Regions from separate parts of the Corynebacterium sp. S7 genome, predicted to be linked through region 2. Evidence: predicted binding sites of a transcription regulator. Region 2 holds the regulator's gene; the other holds the start of a gene.
What was found. The regulator LexA, encoded in region 2, represses DNA repair genes until DNA is damaged. The targets are predictions, from matches to a motif close to CGAACANNTGTTCG.
Positions count from the first base shown of each region.

Region 1 (4,905 bases), 230 kb from region 2:
CGAGGGTGCCGTCAACGATCACGGCTTTGTCTCCGAAGGCTTCGATTGCAGGTGCAAGTAGTTGTGTCACTCGGTCGCGCAACACAGGTACGTGACCGTGGTTGGAATCGATGTTGTAGTCCATTGGCTCTTGCACCCCCCTCTCACTGCCTGCTTGTGGTGAATCGCTACATTTCCCTGAACGTGAATTTCGGGGAACGTATAGGGCCCTACTCGGAGCGGCAGATCTGATGTCGGGGAAGTACACCAGAACGGCTCGCGCTCCGAGCAGAGTCCGTACACGCTCTCCTCTGATTGGCGGCTGAATTACAGCAGACCAGAGAGAATGTCGTCCTCGTCAGCTGCAGCGAATGCAGCTTCCGTCTCTTCTTGGTATTTGGCCCAGGACTCGGCATCCCAGATCTCAAGAAAATCCACTGAACCAATGACCACGCATTCCTTTGACAAGTTTGCGTATTCACGGTGCGCCGGAGACAAGGTGATGCGACCGGACCCGTCGGGGGTTTGTTCATCCGCACTCGCTGCGAGGTTACGGATAAACGCACGTGCCTGTGGGTTCGTGCGAGACACAGCCGCAGCTTTTCTAGCTCTTGCTGCAAATGCTTCCCGCGGGTAGACCGCCAAAGAGTGGTCCTGCCCTTTCGCCACCATTAACCCATCCGCTAGTTCCTCACGGAATTTTGCCGGAAGTGTCAATCTGCCTTTGTCGTCGAGCTTCGGCGTGTAGGTACCCAGAAACATCCCGGGCCACCTTCCTTAGCTTGACTACGCCGGTGCGAATCTTCGTTCAACGACCCTTCCTGAACGCTGGATACGCCCCATCAGCTCGTTGCTGTGCCCCACTTTAACCCACTTTCCCCCACCATCGCCACATTACTGCCACACTTTTCAGGCGGCGCATTTATATCTGCAGGTAGAAAAGATATTTCCCAGTGGGGAGATTTCCCACAGCATTCTTCAGAGCGCAGGAAATCAAGTCCCACCAATCACACTAAAGGGCTTTAAACCCTTCTGTTGCGACGGCAAGGGCTTTGGAATGATCGGCGATGACCTGCACTTTTTAGGAAAGGGCAATATTTAGGGAATGAAGGTGGGGCAAAGTGGGGCGTATTTGTGGGGCAAGGTGGAGAGGCACTCATCCAATTTCAGCGACCCCCCAAAAAGGGGGCCGTCCGACACGCCGACACTTCGACACGCCATCGCCGACTTTTCCGGCACAGAAAAAGACACAGAAAAAACCGCACCCCGCTTGAAAGCGGGGTGCGGTTTGAACGGTTGTTAGATTTTAGCCTTCATTGTCCTCAAAGCGACGACGGAAGTTGTCTTCCATACGAGAGCCTACGCCCCCGCCCTGCCCAGGGGCAGATGCCGACTTATTGCGACTGGAACGTGAGGACGATCCTGCTCCCCCTTGAGGGGAACGCAACACCCAGATTCCAGCTCCAAGCATGACAATGAAACCAACCACGCTCAATGCGATAAACCACAGACTTGCCTGAGCGAGTGCTACGCCGACGATGAGTAGAACGAGGCCGAGAACTGAAAGGGCGATTCCCCGAAACATGGTTCTACCGTTTGGAGCACCACCCCCAAAAGAGCTTTGGGCTGATACAGACGCACCGAATTTTGGGTCTTCAGCGAGCAGTGACTGCTCGATTTCCCGGAGCGCACGCTGCTCCTGCTCTGAAAGGGCCACAATTCCTCCCGGCGATAGATGTTAGGTATCCCTTAAAAATGGAACCTCTTACCCTCTTAACGTACAGCGTAACCTGTTTGTTCCCCGCCGTGGAATCGCCTTTAAAAGCCACCCCCAACTGTAGAATTATGCAGCGGAAACCACCTCAGTTTCGCCCAAAGAATCGCCGTAAGAAACCTCCGCAAAAAACTCCGCAGCGAGACTAAAAACTCGCTCCACCACTGCCCGATTCGGCGAGGTAACAATCCCAGATGCTACGCGCCCACGCAGGGCCGAGTACTGCTCAAATTCTGTGGCCCACTTCTGACCGCTCGCACCCGTAAGAGCAAGGCGCTGCCAAGCACTGGAAGGAAGCCGCTTGCGCTTCCGGATAACCGGAGAATCCGCGTTTACCGCACCCGCAACGCGCAGAGCCGCACGATATGCATACTCAAGAGCTAAGTCAAGCTTGCCTTCCTGAAGGTAAGTCTGAGCCGAGTGAAGAAGTGATTCGGCAGAAGACAAGAACGCACCACTCTTACCCACACGGGTAGGCGCTCCAGAGACTGAGCCGGTAGTTGCTGAAATAACGCTGTTCATTACTGCCCCTTACCTTCGTAGTTGTGAGTAATTGCGGATGCCATACCTGATCAATGAATGAGTTAAGACTAAAACCTGTGTTCGACTGCCACACCCCAATTATAGATCATGTGTTCGAAAAAAGCTAGAGGTTTCGCTCTTTTACCAGCGATAATGCCAAGCCCTTACTCACAACGAACAGCTTTCCTCGAATTTCACCCGGTTTATTCGCCCAAAAGGCTCCCACTTCGACAGCGAACGTGGTTCGATAAGGGGTGTGAGTATAACGATCCGCCGCCTAACGGGGCCCGAGTTCTCGGTCCTAGCCCCGGAGCTCGTCGATATCTATATCGAAGCAATGAGGTACTCACCGTCAATTCGCATGCAACGCATCAACGTATGGCGCCGCGAAATCGTCCAACCGGGGTTTACCGCGCTGATTGCCCAATTAGAAGACCAAATCATTGGAGTGGCCTACGGTTTCCTCGGTTCCCCCGACCGCTGGTGGGATAAACAGCTCCGGCGCGGTTTCAAAGAAGCAGGCGGTGCCACCCCAGAGCAGCTCGAGCTGCTGCATAGCTACTTCGAAGTTGCCGAGATTCATGTGACACCTCGCCTGCAGGTGCGCGGAATCGGTCGTCGTCTCCTGACCGAACTCTTGTGGAACGCTCCCGCCTCTTTCGTCGCGCTTTCCACCCCAGAAGTGGAGCAGGAAAACAACCCAGCATTTGGCCTCTACCGCTCTCTCGGTTTCAAGGACGTCTTGCGCAACTTCTATTATCAAGGTGATGAGCGCCCCTTTGCCGTGCTAGGTCGCGCATTGCCATTGGATGCTCGCTAAGCCTCGCTAAGCCTCGCTACGCACAGTCCGGCTGTAATAATGGTTCCAGCCTCAGGTGGGTACTGTAAGAGGGACGACGATTCACCGACCAAGGAGTTTTCGCGTGAGCGCACCGGATAATCAAGCCCCGGATAATCAAGCCAAGGATCTCCGCAAGCTTTCATTGAATGATGTTCCTGAAGCAACCCAGCACGTACTGGAACAATTCTTCGACGAGCAGTCAGAGAAGGTGGCCAGTATTGGGCGTCCGGTTACTGAGGCGGTTAACTACCTCCGAGACTTTGTTCTCAATGGAGGCAAAAGGGTTCGCCCACTCTACGGCTGGGCTGGATTCGTCGGTGCCGGTGGCTTGAAAACTTCCGCCGAAGACCCGCAGGCAGTGCTGCGCGCCGTAAGTTCGCTGGAATTCATCCAGGCCTGTGCGCTGATCCACGATGACATCATCGATTCCTCCGATACCCGGCGCGGTAATCCCACTGTTCATCGCGCAGTTGAGGCAGCTCACCGCGAACAGAAGTGGGCAGGCGACTCTGCGCACTTCGGCGAATCCACAGCAATCCTTGTAGGCGACCTCGCCTTAGTCTGGGCGGAAGATATGTGGCGCTATTCCGGTCTCTCCCACGCTGCGCTTGATCGCACCGCCGAACCGTGGCGCGCCATGCGCACCGAGGTCATCGGTGGCCAGCTCCTCGATATTTCTTTGGAGGCATCCGGCAACGAAAGCCCCGAGCTCGCCAACGCCGTAAATCGCTTCAAAACCGCGGCGTACACTATCGAACGCCCGCTGCACCTTGGTGCCGCACTAGCCGGGGCTTCGCCAGAAGTCATTGAGGCATTCCGTGGTTACGGCACCGATATCGGCATCGCTTTTCAGCTTCGCGACGACCTCCTCGGCGTCTTCGGCGACCCCTCCGTAACAGGTAAGCCTGCTGGCGACGACCTGCGCGAAGGTAAGCGCACGGTGTTGCTCGCTATTGCTTTATCGCGTGCCGACGAGTCCGACCCAGCCGCCGCAGCAACCCTGCGCGCGGGGGTCGGTTCTGAAACTAATGCCGAGAAGATTAGTGAGCTTGCCTCCATCATTGCCTCGACCGGAGCCGTTGACGTTATTGAAGAGCAGATCTCATCCTTGACCGTCTCCGGGCTCAAGCACCTGACAGATGCTGGAATCGAGCCCGAGGTCACCGAAGACCTGCGTCAACTGGCCATCAAAATGACTGAGCGACGCAAATAATGTGGCAGAAAATAGCAAATGTCTCTCCCACAACCTGGGGCGTGATCGGCACTATCATGATCGCCCTTGGCTCCTTTGGCGCCGGTGCCACGCGCAATCGCGGCGGTGTGATTGATGCCCTGGGGCTGAATTTCCTCGCTTTTGGGCATGCCAAGGGAATCCTTGAAGTTGTCCTTTTAATTGGCATCCTGCTGCTCATTCTTGGGTGGCTTCAAGTGGGGCGCCGGGTGATCGTCGATAAGCCTGAAAGCGATATCGAGCGTTTTGCCACCGTGCGCCGGAGCCTGTGGCTGTGGGTGGCGCCGCTGGTCGTGTCCGCCCCGATCCTGTCGCGCGATGTGTACTCGTATCTCATGCAGGGCGCGATGGTGCGCGACGGATTCGATCCGTACACCGAGGGCGCGGCGATCAATCCCGGGCCATACTTGCTCGAGGTCTCGCACGATTGGCGCAACACCACGACTCCGTATGGGCCACTGCATTTGTGGATAGGTGAAGGGGTCACCACCGTCGTCGGCGATAACGTAGCTGCTGGTGTGATCGCTTATAAGCTGATTTCGCTACTGGGTTTTGCAG
Region 1 covers NZ_CM136760.1:1,996,196-2,001,100, forward strand. The annotation lists gene rsmH (16S rRNA (cytosine(1402)-N(4))-methyltransferase RsmH) at 1-124, opposite strand, end outside; gene mraZ (division/cell wall cluster transcriptional repressor MraZ) at 307-741, opposite strand; gene ACXZ66_RS09505 (DUF3040 domain-containing protein) at 1,286-1,696, opposite strand; gene ACXZ66_RS09510 (SAV_6107 family HEPN domain-containing protein) at 1,823-2,275, opposite strand; gene ACXZ66_RS09515 (N-acetyltransferase family protein) at 2,532-3,095, shown strand; gene ACXZ66_RS09520 (polyprenyl synthetase family protein) at 3,199-4,329, shown strand; gene ACXZ66_RS09525 (alpha-(1->6)-mannopyranosyltransferase A) at 4,329-4,905, shown strand, end outside.
Region 1: ACXZ66_RS09510 (SAV_6107 family HEPN domain-containing protein) is a predicted target of LexA. The motif match lies at 2,379-2,392, and genes of this name have one in related genera.

Region 2 (15,150 bases):
CACCTAGAGCCTTACTGCGACTAGACTTCACTACCAGCCATGACTACTATTTCTCCCTCCCGCGAGGAACTTTACTCGCGCCTTAATACGCTCTCGCTTGTCGACGAACGCAGGTTTGCCCGCAGGCTTCGCAAAGCTCGCACGCCCGAGGCCTTAAGCGCGATCTCCCGAGATATGGACAAGGCGGCCGCCTCCGTCGAAGCGATCAATGCCGCAGTCCCGGTAATCACTTACCCGGAACAGCTACCTGTCTCAGCGCGCCGCGACGACATCATGTCGGTGATCCGCGACAACCAGGTTGTGATTATTGCTGGCGAAACCGGCTCCGGTAAGACCACCCAGATCCCCAAGATGCTGCTGGATCTCGGGCGGGGCAGGCGCGGGCTGATTGGGCACACGCAGCCTCGTCGATTAGCGGCGCGTACAGTTGCCGAACGCATCGCTGACGAGCTCGGACAGGACATCGGTGAAACCGTCGGTTATGCCATCCGCTTCGATGATCGTGTCTCACCAACCACCGCTGTGAAATTGATGACTGACGGTATCTTGCTCGCAGAAATGCAGCGCGACCGATTCCTCAATGCCTACGACACAATCATTATCGACGAGGCCCACGAGCGCTCCCTCAACATCGATTTCATTTTGGGGTATCTGAAGCAACTCTTGCCCAAGCGCAAAGACCTAAAGGTGATCATCACCTCAGCGACGATTGATCCGGAGAGTTTCGCGCAACACTTTGCTGATGAAACTGGCAAGCCTGCCCCCATCATTGAGGTGTCGGGGCGTACTTACCCTGTGGAAATTCGCTACCGTCCGCTGGAACAGGTTGTCGGCGACCGTGTCGTTGATATTGATATGCACGAAGGCCTCATCGCCGCGATCGAAGAGCTCATGGGCGAAGGACCCGGGGATATTCTCTGCTTCTTCCCAGGTGAGCGCGATATCCGTGACGCAATGGAAGCCATCGATGCCAAGCATTGGCGAGGCGTGGAAGTAACCCCACTGTTTGGTCGTCTTTCCAACCAGGAACAGCACCGCGTGTTTTCGCCTCACTCTGGTCGCAGGATCGTCTTATCGACGAATATTGCCGAAACCTCGTTGACTGTGCCTGGGATTCATTATGTGATTGATACTGGTACCGCTCGTATTTCGCGCTACTCTACACGAACAAAAGTGCAGCGCCTGCCCATTGAAGAGATCTCTCAGGCTTCCGCAAATCAGCGCTCGGGTCGCTGTGGCCGCGTTACCGACGGTATTGCGATCCGCTTGTACTCAGAGGACAATTTTAATTCGCGGCCGGGCTTCACCGACCCGGAAATCCTGCGCACGAACCTGGCCAGCGTCATCTTGCAGATGATCTCCCTTCGCCTGGGTGCCATCGAGGATTTCCCCTTTATCCAGCCACCCGAGCACAAAGCCATCCGCGATGGCTTGGTACTGCTCAATGAGCTTGGCGCATTGCAAGAAACCGACGAGCCACAGCTGACACCCATCGGCCGCGACTTAGCCCGCATCCCGGTAGATCCACGCATGGCCCGCATGCTTGTCGAGGCTGATAAGCTCGGCGTGCTCGATGATGTCACCGTCATTGTGTCTGCGATGACCATCCAAGATGTGCGGGAACGACCACTGGAGTTTCAAGCCCAGGCGGATCAGGCCCATGCGCGCTTTAAAGACTCGACCTCCGATTTCCTTTCCAGCTTGAAACTCTGGAATTACATTAACGAATCCCGCGACGAACTCACCGGAAATGCTTTCCGGAAGCGAATGAAGAAGGAATATCTGCATTACATGCGGATTCGCGAGTGGTATGACCTGGTCCGCCAACTTCGCGATGTTGAGAAGCAACTCGGCTGGTCGCGCGCCGAAAACGTGGTGAGCAAACGCGATGACGACGCGATCCATCAGTCGCTGCTGTCTGGCCTGCTATCTAATATCGGTGCGCGCGATGGTAACTCTAAGGAGTTCCACGGTGCCCGTGGTACAAAGTTCATGATCTTCCCGGGTTCTGCGCTAGCCAAGAAACCACCAGAGTTCATCATGGCTGGCGAACTTGTTGAGACCTCACGGCTATGGGCACGCGACGTTGCCAAGATTCAACCAGCATGGGTGGAAACACTCGCAGCGAAGCTGCTGAAGCATTCCTACTCGGAGCCACTGTGGTCCAGGAAGCGCGCTTCGGCGATGGTCCATGAAAAGTCGATGCTCTACGGCGTCACAATCGTGGCCGATCGACTCGTCCCCTACCACCGCGTAGACAAGGCCGCTGCCCGCGAAATGTTTATTCGGCACGCGCTCATTGGCGGAGAATGGGACACCCATCATAAGTTCTTGCGGCATAACCAGGAGCTTCTTCGCGAGGCCGCCGCGGTAGAGGACAAAGTACGCCGTCGCGGGCTCGTCGTCGACGAGGAAACGCTCTTTGAGTTCTACGATGCGAAACTTCCTGAGTCTGCCACCACTGGACGTCATTTTGATTCTTGGTGGAAGAAGAAGCGCCAAGAAGATCCCACTTTTCTGGACTTCAATCCAGAGGCACTTATCGATAATGCACACAGCGCCGACGCAGTCACAGACTTTCCCGATAAGTGGCACCAAGGCTCGGTCACCTACGACTTGCAGTACAAATTTGAGCCCGGTGATCCTTTCGATGGTGTGACCGTTCTTGTCCCAATTCCCCTGCTGGAAAATGTCGACGAAGAAGAATTCCACTGGCTGGTACCGGGCCTGCGCCTTGAACTTGTCACCGAGCTCATTCGCACGCTGCCGAAGGCTCTGCGCAAAACTGTCGTACCCGCCCCAGATTTCGCCGAACGTGCCACACCGAAGTTAATCCCTTACGAAGGCCGGATTACTGATCAGCTGGCGGAGGTGTTGCGCTCTATGGGTGGATCCGGAATTAATGGTTCGGACTTCCGCATTGATGCGCTACCTCCTCACCTGAAGGTGACCTACGCTGCAATCGACCGACGCGGAAACATCGTCGACCACGATAAAAACCTCACAGAGCTGAAACGACGCCGCTCCGGTCAGATTAAGTCATCCATGTCCAAGGCTGGACGCAAGGCTGAAACCAAAGCCGTCGAGGAATGGACCTCCGATACTCTCGGCACCGTTCCTGAAATCGTCTCCACCAAGGTTGACGGGAATACAGTCGATGCATACCCCGCGCTTGAGGCGACCCCAGACGGCGTAAAAATTACGGTACACCCGACCAAGGCTGCCGCAGATGCGTCGATGATGACCGCGACACTGACTCTCCTTCTGAGGAATATTCAGGTCCCGACTGCCCCCATGACCAAGGGTCTTCCTTTGCGCCAACGCGTCGCAGTAGATAACTACCCGCATGGTGGCGCTGATGGGTTAGTTGAGGATGCCCGTGTTGCTTCGATCCGCGATCTCATGCTGGAACACGGTGGGCCGGTCCGAGAACCGGAAGAATTCGACGCATTGCTGAACAAGGTTAAGCCAGAGGTTGCGGGAAGGGTTCGTCGCGCTGTCGTATCTATCGCTCCTGGCTTAGTGGAATACGCACAGGTGGCAGACGAACTAGCCAAGTGGGAAGGTCCCGCCATTGACGATATGCGCGCTCAGCTGGAGTTCTTGTTGCCCAAAAATGCCATCACCGTGCACGGTATACAGCATCTCCAGCACTTACCGCGCTATTGTGCTGCAATGAAGATCCGCCTTGATGAAATGACAATTGACCCCGACAAGGATGCCGACCGCCAAGAAGTAGTGACGAATACGAAAAACTACCTAAAAGCAAAGCTCAACCGACTTCCTGCTGGCAGGGAAAAATCACGCGAAGTCAAAGAAATCATGTGGCAAATCGAAGAACTTCGAGTCAGCCTTTTCGCACAGCGGCTAGGAACTCCGAAGCCAGTATCGGAGCGCCGGATTCAAAAGATGGTGGACAAGCTCACATAAGTGGTGCCCGGCCGCTAGTCTGAGCCCTAATTCAAGTCACGATCACGGCGACGCATCAGCCGGATCTCTGACTCAAAGTCGTCGGCGCTCTCGAAGGATTTGTAAACAGAGGCAAAACGAAGGTAGGCAACCTCGTCCAGTGCACGAAGTGGCTCGAGAATGGCAAGGCCAATTTCATTGGCATGGATTTGGGAGCTGCCCTGGCTACGCACGGTTTCTTCGACTTCTTGTGCGAGGCGTTTGAGTGCGTCATCGGATACATCACGGCCCTGGCAAGCTCGGCGTACACCGGTAATAAGCTTGTCCCGATCAAATGGCTCGGATAAACCATTGCGTTTCACGACAGTCAGCACGGCTTTTTCTACAGTAGTAAAACGACCGTGACACGAGGCGCACTCCCGCCGACGGCGAATCGCTGTACCTGAATCAATGATGCGGGAATCAATCACTCGGGAAGAGTCATTGTGGCAGAAAGGGCAATGCACGTAGGAAGCCATCCAGTTCTATCAGCGAGCGAAACTTTCAAGACAAGATGGTATTCTACTCGCCTGTCAACTCTGGCCTAAGGGCGAAGTAGTTAGCGGGCAGTAGAGGAAATCTCAGCAACATAATCTACGGGAGTTGCTGGTTGTGGAGTTGCTGGCTCGAACGCTCCACCGATGGCAGCGCTGACAATAAAGCTCATGCCCATCAACGTTCCTGCCAATAGGATTCCGCCCCGCTCGCGTCGACTTTCGATACGTTGAGCACGCCCCGCCACAGGCGATACAGCGGTGCCAAAATTCCGCCTAGGTGTTCGACGCTTTGCCGAAAGAGTTCGAACAGTTGATGAATTCCGAGCAGCTTCATTCAGCTCTCCCGGCAAGCCAAGATCCCACGTAGAAGCAGAAGGAACAACTTGAGCATAGGAACGGTTTGCTGGATTACGGGGTGCTACCTTGCCATTTAGTACAGTCATCGTCTCTCCTCCATTGAATTAACTTGATAATAAACACCATGATCGACGCATTCGAACACCAAACTCGATTACTTGTTCGATAGTTCGTATGTTCGATTTATATCATGGTGGGAAAATTTTGTCCACGCTTCAGAAGAATGTGTCGAACAAACTTGCAGTTTCGTGATAGACATAGAGGGGAGAAGTTTAATTTTGAGGATTCGAGACGAGGTTCGCCACACACGCGGACAGCTTTAGTTACTAGGAGTAGACATGCCCGCAAAAAAGTCCGACGACAAGAAGCCAAACCAGGCCACTCTTTCCGCCCGCCAAAAGCGAATCCTTGAGGTGATCCAAGACGCCGTTGTACTTCGCGGCTATGCGCCCAGCATCCGAGAGATCGGTGACGCAGCTGGCCTTCAGTCCACTTCCTCTGTGGCCTACCAGCTCAAAGAGCTGGAGAAGAAGGGCTTCCTCAGGCGTGACCCGAATAAGCCCCGTGCCGTTGATTTACGCCACCTGCCTTCAACACCGCTGAAGAAGCGGGAAAAGCCTGCACAAGAAGCACCCCCAGAGTCAGTGCAAACCAATTACATTCCGGTCGTGGGCCAGATTGCGGCAGGCAACCCAATCTTGGCGGAACAACATGTCGAGGAGTACTACCCCATGCCCGCCGACGTAGTCGGCGATGGCGAGCTCTACATGCTGCAAGTCGTCGGCGAATCCATGCGCGAAGCCGGCATCCTCGACGGTGATTGGGTGGTTGTCCGCGCGCAGCCTGTTGCCGAAGAAGGCGAATTTGTTGCCGCATTGCTCGACGGTGAAGCTACCGTAAAGGAATTCCACAAGGATTCCACGGGGGTGTGGCTCCTTCCTCATAACCCCGCATTTGCGCCAATTCCGGGCGATGAAGCAGAAATCATGGGCAAGGTTGTCTCCGTCATGCGCAGTCTCTAGCCCCGCCCTCCCCAGCATCCCAGCTACTTTGCCCCGCCAGACTTTCCGTCTTCGGTGGGGCTTTCAACATTTTTCACACCCTCGCGGGGGGATTCGGACAGATTCCCAAACACTCGGAAATGAATCTTTGGAAGAATAGAGGTTTAACGGTTCCCTAGAGCGAGAAGGCCAACCATGTATGCAGAGGAACGTCGTCGTCAAATTGCTTCGTTGACCGCAGTCGAAGGTCGCGTCAACGTCACCGAACTCTCTCAGAAGTTTGACGTCACAGCAGAGACCATTCGACGAGATCTTGCGGTACTCGACCGAGAGGGCGTCGTTCATCGTGTCCATGGTGGCGCAGTGGCGAGCCAATCGTTTCTGACCACTGAATTCCCACTGGACACCCGTTTCAGAACTTCCCCATCAGCAAAATCAGCAATTGCCCGGGCCGCGCTGGATTACTTGCCGCCTTCAGGTGGCAGCATCTTCCTCGATGCGGGAACAACCATCAACGGCCTTGCTGATCTTCTCGCCGAAAATCCCCAATCACATGAATGGTCCATCGTGACCAATTCGCTACCGATCGCTCTCGAGCTTTCCGGTGCAGGTTTAAACAACGTCCAACTTCTTGGAGGTAGTGTGCGCGCCATTACTCAGGCAGTTGTTGGCGATACTGCGCTTCGTAGCTTGGCGCTGATGCGGGCCGACGTGGCCTTCATCGGCACAAACGCACTGACCATCGACCATGGCCTGTCTACGGCTGATGCCCAAGAAGCCGCAGTGAAATCCTCCATGGTCACTAACGCACGAAACGTCGTAGTACTGTGTGACTCCACGAAACTCGGAAATGACTATCTAGTCAGCTTCGCTTCCCTTGACCAGATTGACGTTGTCATCACGGACACCGACGCGCCTGAAACTTTTGCTTCCGAACTTCGCGAGCGTGGGATCGAAGTAGTCCTCGCCTCCTAGAGGAAAATCCCGCCGATTTCTATTGGTTCCTGAGTGTCCGGGAAAGATTTTGGACACAATTCCCACAAACCCTTGGCAAAGCGGACACAATCGGGCATACTTAGTGTGTCCACATTGTGGCGCAAACCACTTGTCCCATCAATATCTCCGGATATCACTCCGCTAATGAGGTGCACCGTGATTCTTACATTCACTCCCAACCCGAGCATCGATGCCACCCTGGGTCTTGACGAACAATTGACGCGCGGTGCTGTCTTGCGGCCGACAAAAACCCAGCGTAGCGCAGGCGGAAAAGGCATCAACGTTGCTCACGCGCTCTACCTCTCTGACACGGAAACACTGGCATTTTTCCCGGCGGCAAAGAACGATCCCTTCATTGCACTAGTCACATCAATTGGAATGCACTTCGAAGCTTTACCGATAGATGGCAATGTCCGAACAAACACAGCCATCACTGAACCGGACGGAACCACAACTAAACTCAACGAACCCGGCGCCACACTCTCCAGTGAAAATATCCTGGCGATTGAGAAGCGTCTTGCAAGTCTGAGCCACGATGCCGACATTGTCGTCCTAGCAGGTTCATTGCCACCAGGGGCTCCTAAAGACTGGTACGCCACTCTCGTTGAACTTATCCATCGTGAATCCCCAGGTACTCAGATTGCAGTAGATACTTCGGATCAACCACTTCAAGAACTCGGGAGTAGATTCCCCGGCTCGGCCCCCACGATAATCAAGCCGAATGGCCTTGAACTCGGTCAGCTCACCGGTCACGATGGCTTGGGTATAGAAAAGTCCGCAAAAGAAGGCGACTTCGCCCCAGCACTCAGCGCCGCAGAACCTCTCTTAGACCAAGGCGTCCAAGAAATTGTGCTCACCCTCGGCGGGGCCGGCGCTCTCCTAATTACTGCTGAAGGAGCCTGGGCCGCAACTCCTCCACCGACCAAAGTAGTCTCCACTGTCGGTGCCGGGGATTGTTCTTTGGCTGGCTACCTCATTGCTCGCCAACAAGGGCTTTCCTCTGCTGAATGCCTGCGCAGCGCGGTTGCCTATGGTTCCGCTGCAACGTCTTTGCCCGGCACACAGATTCCCACTCCAGATCTAGTTAATTTCTCTGAAACCACCGTTTCACCAGTTTCTTATACAAACTAACCCCCACTATTTCGAGTCAAATAAGGAGTGATGGCTATGAATGCACCATTAATTACCCCAGACTTGGTGAGCTTGGACGTGGATCTTGGCTCAACCTCAGAGGGCGTCATTAACTTGCTCGCCCAGACAGTCGCCGAAGCAGGCCGCGCGAGAGATGCTGGGATGCTGGCCGCCGATGCGCTCGCGCGTGAATCCCAGGCCCCCACAGGGGTCAATGGTCGCGTGGCCATTCCCCACTGCCGTTCCGAGGCTGTAAGTGTTCCAACTCTGGCATTTGCCAGGTTAAGCCGAGCTGTGGACTTTGGTGGTCCCGACGGCGATGCCGAGTTGGTGTTTCTCATTGCAGCGCCTGCCGGTGGCGGCAAGGAACATATGAAGATTCTTTCCAAACTAGCCAGGGCACTTGTGCGCGGGACATTTTTGGAGAAGCTACGTAATGCCACTACAGAGCAAGAAATCGTTGACGCTGTACTTGAAGTGACCTCGGCTGAGAAGAAACCAAAGGAAACCGTAGCTGACACAACCAATGCGGTGGCCGGGGACTCGTCGAAAAGCGAAAAACCTAAAACGACCATCGTCGCTGTGACTGCCTGCCCGACCGGCATCGCGCATACGTATATGGCCGCTGATTCGCTGAAGCAGGCTGCGGATGCGCGCGACGACGTGGAACTCTATGTGGAAACGCAGGGGTCCTCGGGCGGTGAACAGCTCGATCCAGCCCTGATTAAGCGCGCCGATGCCGTGATTTTTGCTGTCGACGTGGCCGTGCGCGATAAGGCGCGGTTTGCTGGCAAACCTGTCGTGCAAACTCCGGTAAAACGCGGCATTAACGAGCCCAACCAAATGCTCGACGAAGCAATTGCTGCCGCAAGCAACCCAGGCGCACCGCGGGTTGCCGCGAGTGCATCCGAGGGCAGTGCGACTGCAACGCAAGGCGAAAGTTGGCCGAAGCGGATTCAGCAAGCGGTGATGACTGGTGTGTCCTACATGGTGCCGTTTGTGGCCGCGGGTGGTTTGCTTTTGGCGCTGGGCTTCCTCGTCGGTGGCTACGACGTGGCCAACGGTTGGCAGGCGATTACCACCGGTTACTCGATTGGAAATCTTCCAGGCCACGATGTGATGGTCGACGGCGTGCTGACTACTTTTGATCGCTCTGGTCTCGCTCTTTACCTCGGTGCGGTGCTCTTCGCCATTGGCCAGGCCGCCATGAGCTTCGTGGTTGCCGCCCTATCGGGATACACGGCATACTCGCTTGCGGGCAGGCCTGGTATTGCACCTGGTTTCGTCGGCGGTGCTATCTCGGTCGCACTTGGCGCGGGCTTCATCGGTGGTCTGATTACCGGTATCCTCGCAGGTCTTGTGGCGTATTGGATTGGTAGCTGGAAGGTTCCGTCCTGGCTGCGCTCGCTGATGCCGGTGGTGATTATTCCGCTGCTGACTTCGCTAATCGTCGGCCTGGTCATGTACCTATTCCTTGGTCGCCCCCTGGAAGCGCTGATGACAGGTCTGACCGATTGGCTCAGCTCTATGTCCGGTTCGTCTGCCGTGCTGTTGGGCATAATCATCGGCCTGATGATGTGTTTCGATCTGGGTGGTCCGGTGAACAAGGCGGCCTACCTCTTCGGTACCGCGGGCCTGTCCGCGGGCACCGAGGCGAGCTTCCAGATCATGGCTGCGGTCATGCTCAGTGGCATGGTTCCACCAATAGCACTGTCGGTGGCCACGTGGTTGCGCAAGAATCTGTTTACACCAGCTGAGCAGGAAAACGGCAAGTCCGCATGGCTGCTGGGTCTCTCCTTCGTCTCCGAGGGCGCTATCCCGTTCGCCGCGGCAGATCCGTTCCGCGTGATTCCTTCAATGATGCTCGGCGGTGCAGTCACAGGTGCTGTGTCGATGGCGCTGGGCGTCGGATCGCGAGCTCCCCACGGCGGCATCTTCGTGCTCTTCGCTATTAGCCCTTGGTGGGGTGCGATCATCGCCTTGCTCGCCGGCATTGTGGTGTCCGCGGCGGCTGTGATTGTGCTCAAACAAGTCTGGCCGAATAAGGCCGTCGAGCACGCTGCCGAGGAAGCAGCACAGCTGGAACAAGAAGCGGTAACAGCAACTGCTTAGGTGCCCCCGAGCTCGCCTTAAATCACCTAGAATCGACCTAGAATCTAATCTGGATCTAATCTGGAACGAGAATAGAACCCTACGAAAGGAACTCACTATGGCCTCCAAGACTGTGAAGGTTGGCTCCTCTGTTGGATTGCACGCCCGTCCTGCTACCGTCATCGCCGAGGAAGCAGCCAAGTACGACGACGAAATCCTGATCACCCTCGCTTCCGACGAGGACGAAGAGGCCGATGCTGCTTCCTCCCTGATGATCATGGCTCTCGGCGCCGAGCAAGGCGACGAAGTGATCGTTTCTTCCGATGACCCAGAGGCAGTAAACAAGATTGCCGCGCTGATCGAGTCTGACCTCGACGCGGAGTAAGATTTCGCTTCACGACGAATCCCCCGCCGAACGCCCAAAGATAGGGCAGCCGGTCGGGGGATTTTTGCGTGATGCTTAAGAAAAGGCTAGTTGTAGAACTTTGCGCCCTGCTGGCCTTCACCAATATGGGTATAAGCCCATTTCATTAGCGGGTAGAGCACAATGATGCCCACGGAACCCAAAGCAATGCCTTCGAGTGGAACGCCACCAATATTGATGGAGAGGTTGCCAATGCCCACAACCATGGCCACCGCGGCCGCGGTGAGGTTAACCGGGTTATTGAAGTTAACGTTATTGTCCTGCCAGATGCGCACGCCCAGCATGCCGATCAGTCCGTAGAGCACCAGACACGCCCCACCGAGGACACCCGAGGGGATGGTGAAAATCAAAGCGCCGAACTTCGGGATGAATGCAAGCGCGATCGCAAAGATCGCCGCAACCCAATATGCTGCGGTGGAATAGACGCGGGTTGCGGCCATCACGCCAATATTTTCGGCGTAAGTCGTGGTACCGGAGCCACCGAAGCTACCTGCCAAAGTGGTTGCAATTCCGTCGCCGATCAAGGCGTTGCCAGCTAGGTCATCGAGATCTGTCTTGGTCATCTCCGATACGGCCTTGACGTGGCCAACGTTCTCAGCAATCAGCACGACAACAACTGGGATCGTGACCAAGATTGCCGGAATCGCCTTATCGGGGCTGAAGTCTGGGGTATGGAATGTTGGCAATCCAATCCAGGCCGCATCCGCGATATTTTGCGCAGCATCCTCGGAAATATTGCCGGTCAGCGCGGCGAAAACCCAACCGACCACAACGCCGATGAGGATAGCCAGGCGGGTCGCCATGCCCCGGGTGGCAACAGTAAAGAAAATGATCGTGGCCAGGGTAACTACCGCCACTAATGGCTGAGTTTCTACATTCGCCACTGCCGTCGGGGCCAAGTTGAAGCCGATCAGTGCCACGATTGCACCCGTCACAGCTGGTGGCATCACCGCGTCTATGACCTTCTTACCAGCAGCTTTGACTATAAAGCCGACAATGATGAGCAGAACACCCGTTGCGAAGACACCAGCAATCTGGGCACCCACGCCATATTGCGCCGAGGCCGTCAGCGGAGCAATAAAGGCGAACGACGAGCCCAAATAGGAAGGCAGGCGGTTTTGGGTCAGCAGAAGGAAGATGATCGTGCCGACACCAGAGAACAACAGCGTCGTGTTGACAGGAAAACCGGTCAGCGTTGGCACCAAAAGTGTGGCACCGAACATAGCAACTACGTGTTGCATGCCGATGCCAATGGTACGGGGCCAACTCAACCGTTCGTTGGGAGCGACTACGGCTCCCGGAAGAATTTTTTTGCCGTCGCCGTGCAGGTCCCAGCCAAATTTATTAGTCACGAATTGTCATTATCATCCAGATCCGGCTCGACAACAAACTCTGCGAACTGCTCTGCCAGCACCTGCGGGAGCCGAACGTCGATAAGCGTGCCCTCTGCTTGATGCTCTTCGCTGCGAACCGTGCCTTCCTCGTGCACCCGCGAGACAATATCTCCTCTGGTGTAGGGCACCATGAGGCTCACATGGCGATCCAGCGTGTTCAGGAATTGCTCAATGCGCGCTTCCAACTCGTCGATGCCCTCACCTGTGAGCGCAGAGACGTACACAACGTTGTGTGTGTCGGCGAGAGCGTGGCGCACCTCGGCCAATGTCAATGGGTCGGCGGCATCGATCTTGTTCACCACGATGATCTCGGGAGGTGCCTCTTCGCCGGTGTCACGGACGATATCGGAAATCACCTTGTTCACCGCCTCAAGCTGCTTCAGCGGGAACGGGTCGGATCCGTCGACGACGTGCAACATCAAATCCGCACCAAGGACTTCTTCCAGCGTCGACTTGAAGGCTTCGATCAGCTGGGTCGGCAGGTGACGAACGAAACCGACGGTATCGGTGATCACGATCGAGCGCCCATCAGCGAGCTGCGCCTTACGAGTCGCCGGGTCCAGGGTGGCGAAGAGTGCGTCCTCGACGAGGACACCAGCGTCAGTCATCGCATTAACTAACGACGATTTACCCGCGTTGGTATAACCGGCGATAGCAATCTTCGGCAACGTAGATTGCTGGCGCTTTGCACGCTTGATGTCACGGGATGTCTTCATCGAGGCGAGTTCCTTGCGGATCTTTGCCATCTCGGTGCGCAGGCGGCGACGATCCGACTCAATGCGCGTTTCACCAGGACCACGCAGACCCACACCGCCGTTGGAACCAGCGCGACCACCGGCCTGACGCGACAGGTTGCCACCCCAACCACGAGTTCGGGTGTAAAGGTACTGCATCTGGGCCAGAGAAACCTGCGCCTTGCCCTCTTTGGACTTTGCGTGCTGGGCGAAAATATCCAAAATTAGCATCGTGCGGTCGATGACCTTGGACTTAAGCGCTTCCTCGAGCGCGACCAGCTGGCCTGGCGAAAGTTCACCATCGACCACGACCGTATCGGCGCCCGTGGCCTCAACGATGGCGCGGAGATCTTTGACCTTGCCGGAGCCAATATAGGTACCCGGATCAGGTTTGTCGCGCTTTTGGTAGAGAAGTTCCACTACCTCGGCTCCGGCAGTCTCTGCCAGAGCGGCGAGCTCATCCATGTTGGCTTCTACTTCGGCGGTCGTGCCTTCTGTCCACACACCGACCAAAATGACCTGCTCGAGGCGCAGCTTACGATACTCAACTTCATAAATATCCTGCGCGTCTTGGGAGCGCACGGACTCCGAGCGCTCGACACGGCGAAAGGCGTTACGAGCTTCCAGGTCAAGCTCACCGACAGTCGGGCTCACTAGCCCGCTCAAATCAGAGCCGGGGCTTTCAGCCTTATCTGGTTGTGGTGCATTGTGACGAAACGCATGCTCCAAAAGTTCATCATGAGTGGAGCGTTCACGATTGGTAGACGATTGAGTCATTCAGTCCTTTGTGTATTTCTTATAGATTCTATCCATTTTAACCGACTCCATCGTGATTCTGTTCCCCGATACCGTTTCGATATTTTTACTTTCACCACCGCCGGGTATGATGCAAAACATGAGTAGCGACTTGTTAAGCATCGGCCTGAAGTATGACAAGTGGCAGGACGCGGTCGAGGCCGCAATTGCCACCAATAATCTCGCTGTGACCGGCGAGGTTCGAGGCGGACAACTAGTTCAGTTCACCGATGGCTCCGGCGCCCAAATTAACATCCTTGCCGTTGAGCCTTTTGCCACCTACGCAGGCTTTGAGTCCAGCACTCGCACCAATGCCCACGTCACTATGCTCAACGATGTCGTTGCTTACTGCGACATCCTCGACCCATTCGGCAACGTGATCACCAACGTGACGGTGAACCTTGCCCAGGGTCCACTTATCGCTGACGAAGACACCCAGCAGTGGCAGGAGCTCGGCGTTACGGCTCTGGCTATCGAGCCAAAATACTACGCAAACGCAGAAGCTTACTTAGAAGAAACCGGCGAAGTGCTTGGCATGATCATCTCTGAGGGTGCTCAGGCAGTCGCTGCAGGTAATGGCAGCATTGTCCCCGACGCATCGGCGGAATTCTCGGCACGCGTGCTCGAGGCTGAATACCGCAATAATCAGCTCACCGGCCAGCGCTTCATTCACGCTTCCGTTGACGGCGCTTTCCCCTTCGATGTTTGCCTGCCAGACGGGGAGCTCCCCCAGCGTGATTCTGTGATTGCTGGCACTGCACTACTTACTGGTTCACTCGTTCAAGCTGCTGGTGGTGGCTGCGGTGGTTGTGGCGACAGCTGTGGCTGCGGCGGCCACTAGGCCCGATCACTAAAGTGGACCTTTAAACGGACTAGAATCCAGAATATGGCATTTCGCGGCGACCTATGGAAAGTGCTGGCGTTCACGCTAGCCATCATGGTCGCCGTGCTTTTTATTGCCAGGTTCGGAGCTCCAGGAATCGCGGTCTCCGTAATCATCGGCATTGTGACCTTGTATTTTGCTCGCCGCAGTGCCGTCACCTCCGATCCAGAACTCAACAGCTTGCGTGCCTCGCTGGCCATTACTCGCGACGATCTCAACGATGTCATCGGCGAGTATGACAACTTGCTTCACGGCACCTCTACTGAGGCAATCGCCGATCGCACGCTGTATTACCCAGCACTTGCCGCGGATTATTCGAACGACCCGACCATCGAGGATTTCAAACTTCGCGTTAAATCAGCACGCCGGTTCAGCTCTCGTCTTGATACGCATCTCTCCGATCCCATGTTGAACAGGGAGACCCTGGAGCGCCTGCTCACAATAAGCGACGAACGCGTGGCTGAACTCACCGCTTCCTGGGATGATGCCCGCCGAGTTGCCAAGCGCCTCGGCCCGTCACAGTAGCTGAGAAAAGTAGTTAGAGTGTGGCGCGGCCGCGCGCGACGATGCGAGAAGGCCCAGTCATGATCGCGTTGTCGTCGTGAAGCGAAACTTGTACTGCACCACCTGGAACATTGACGGTGACCTCCCCATTTTCAATGCCGGCATCGGCGAGTGCTGCGCGTGCCGACGCAACCGTGCCGGTACCGCATGAGCGGGTCTCGCCGACGCCACGCTCCCAAACACGCATGTGAACTTCGCCGTCGGTCAGCTCGGTGAGGATTTCCACATTGACACCCTCTGGGAAGAACTCGGTGTCGAAGGTGGGCTGCTCGAAGTGCATTTCTGCCAGCGCCTGCTCGGTCAAACCTGGGATGACAGCTGCGAGGTGCGGGTTG
Region 2 covers NZ_CM136760.1:1,757,601-1,772,750, forward strand. The annotation lists gene hrpA (ATP-dependent RNA helicase HrpA) at 40-3,930, shown strand; gene nrdR (transcriptional regulator NrdR) at 3,957-4,415, opposite strand; gene ACXZ66_RS08450 (hypothetical protein) at 4,508-4,888, opposite strand; gene lexA (transcriptional repressor LexA) at 5,141-5,824, shown strand; gene ACXZ66_RS08460 (DeoR/GlpR family DNA-binding transcription regulator) at 5,999-6,778, shown strand; gene ACXZ66_RS08465 (1-phosphofructokinase family hexose kinase) at 6,956-7,930, shown strand; gene ACXZ66_RS08470 (PTS fructose transporter subunit IIABC) at 7,967-10,042, shown strand; gene ACXZ66_RS08475 (HPr family phosphocarrier protein) at 10,140-10,406, shown strand; gene ACXZ66_RS08480 (uracil-xanthine permease family protein) at 10,493-11,797, opposite strand; gene hflX (GTPase HflX) at 11,794-13,350, opposite strand; gene ACXZ66_RS08490 (hypothetical protein) at 13,469-14,209, shown strand; gene ACXZ66_RS08495 (hypothetical protein) at 14,255-14,776, shown strand; gene dapF (diaminopimelate epimerase) at 14,790-15,150, opposite strand, start outside.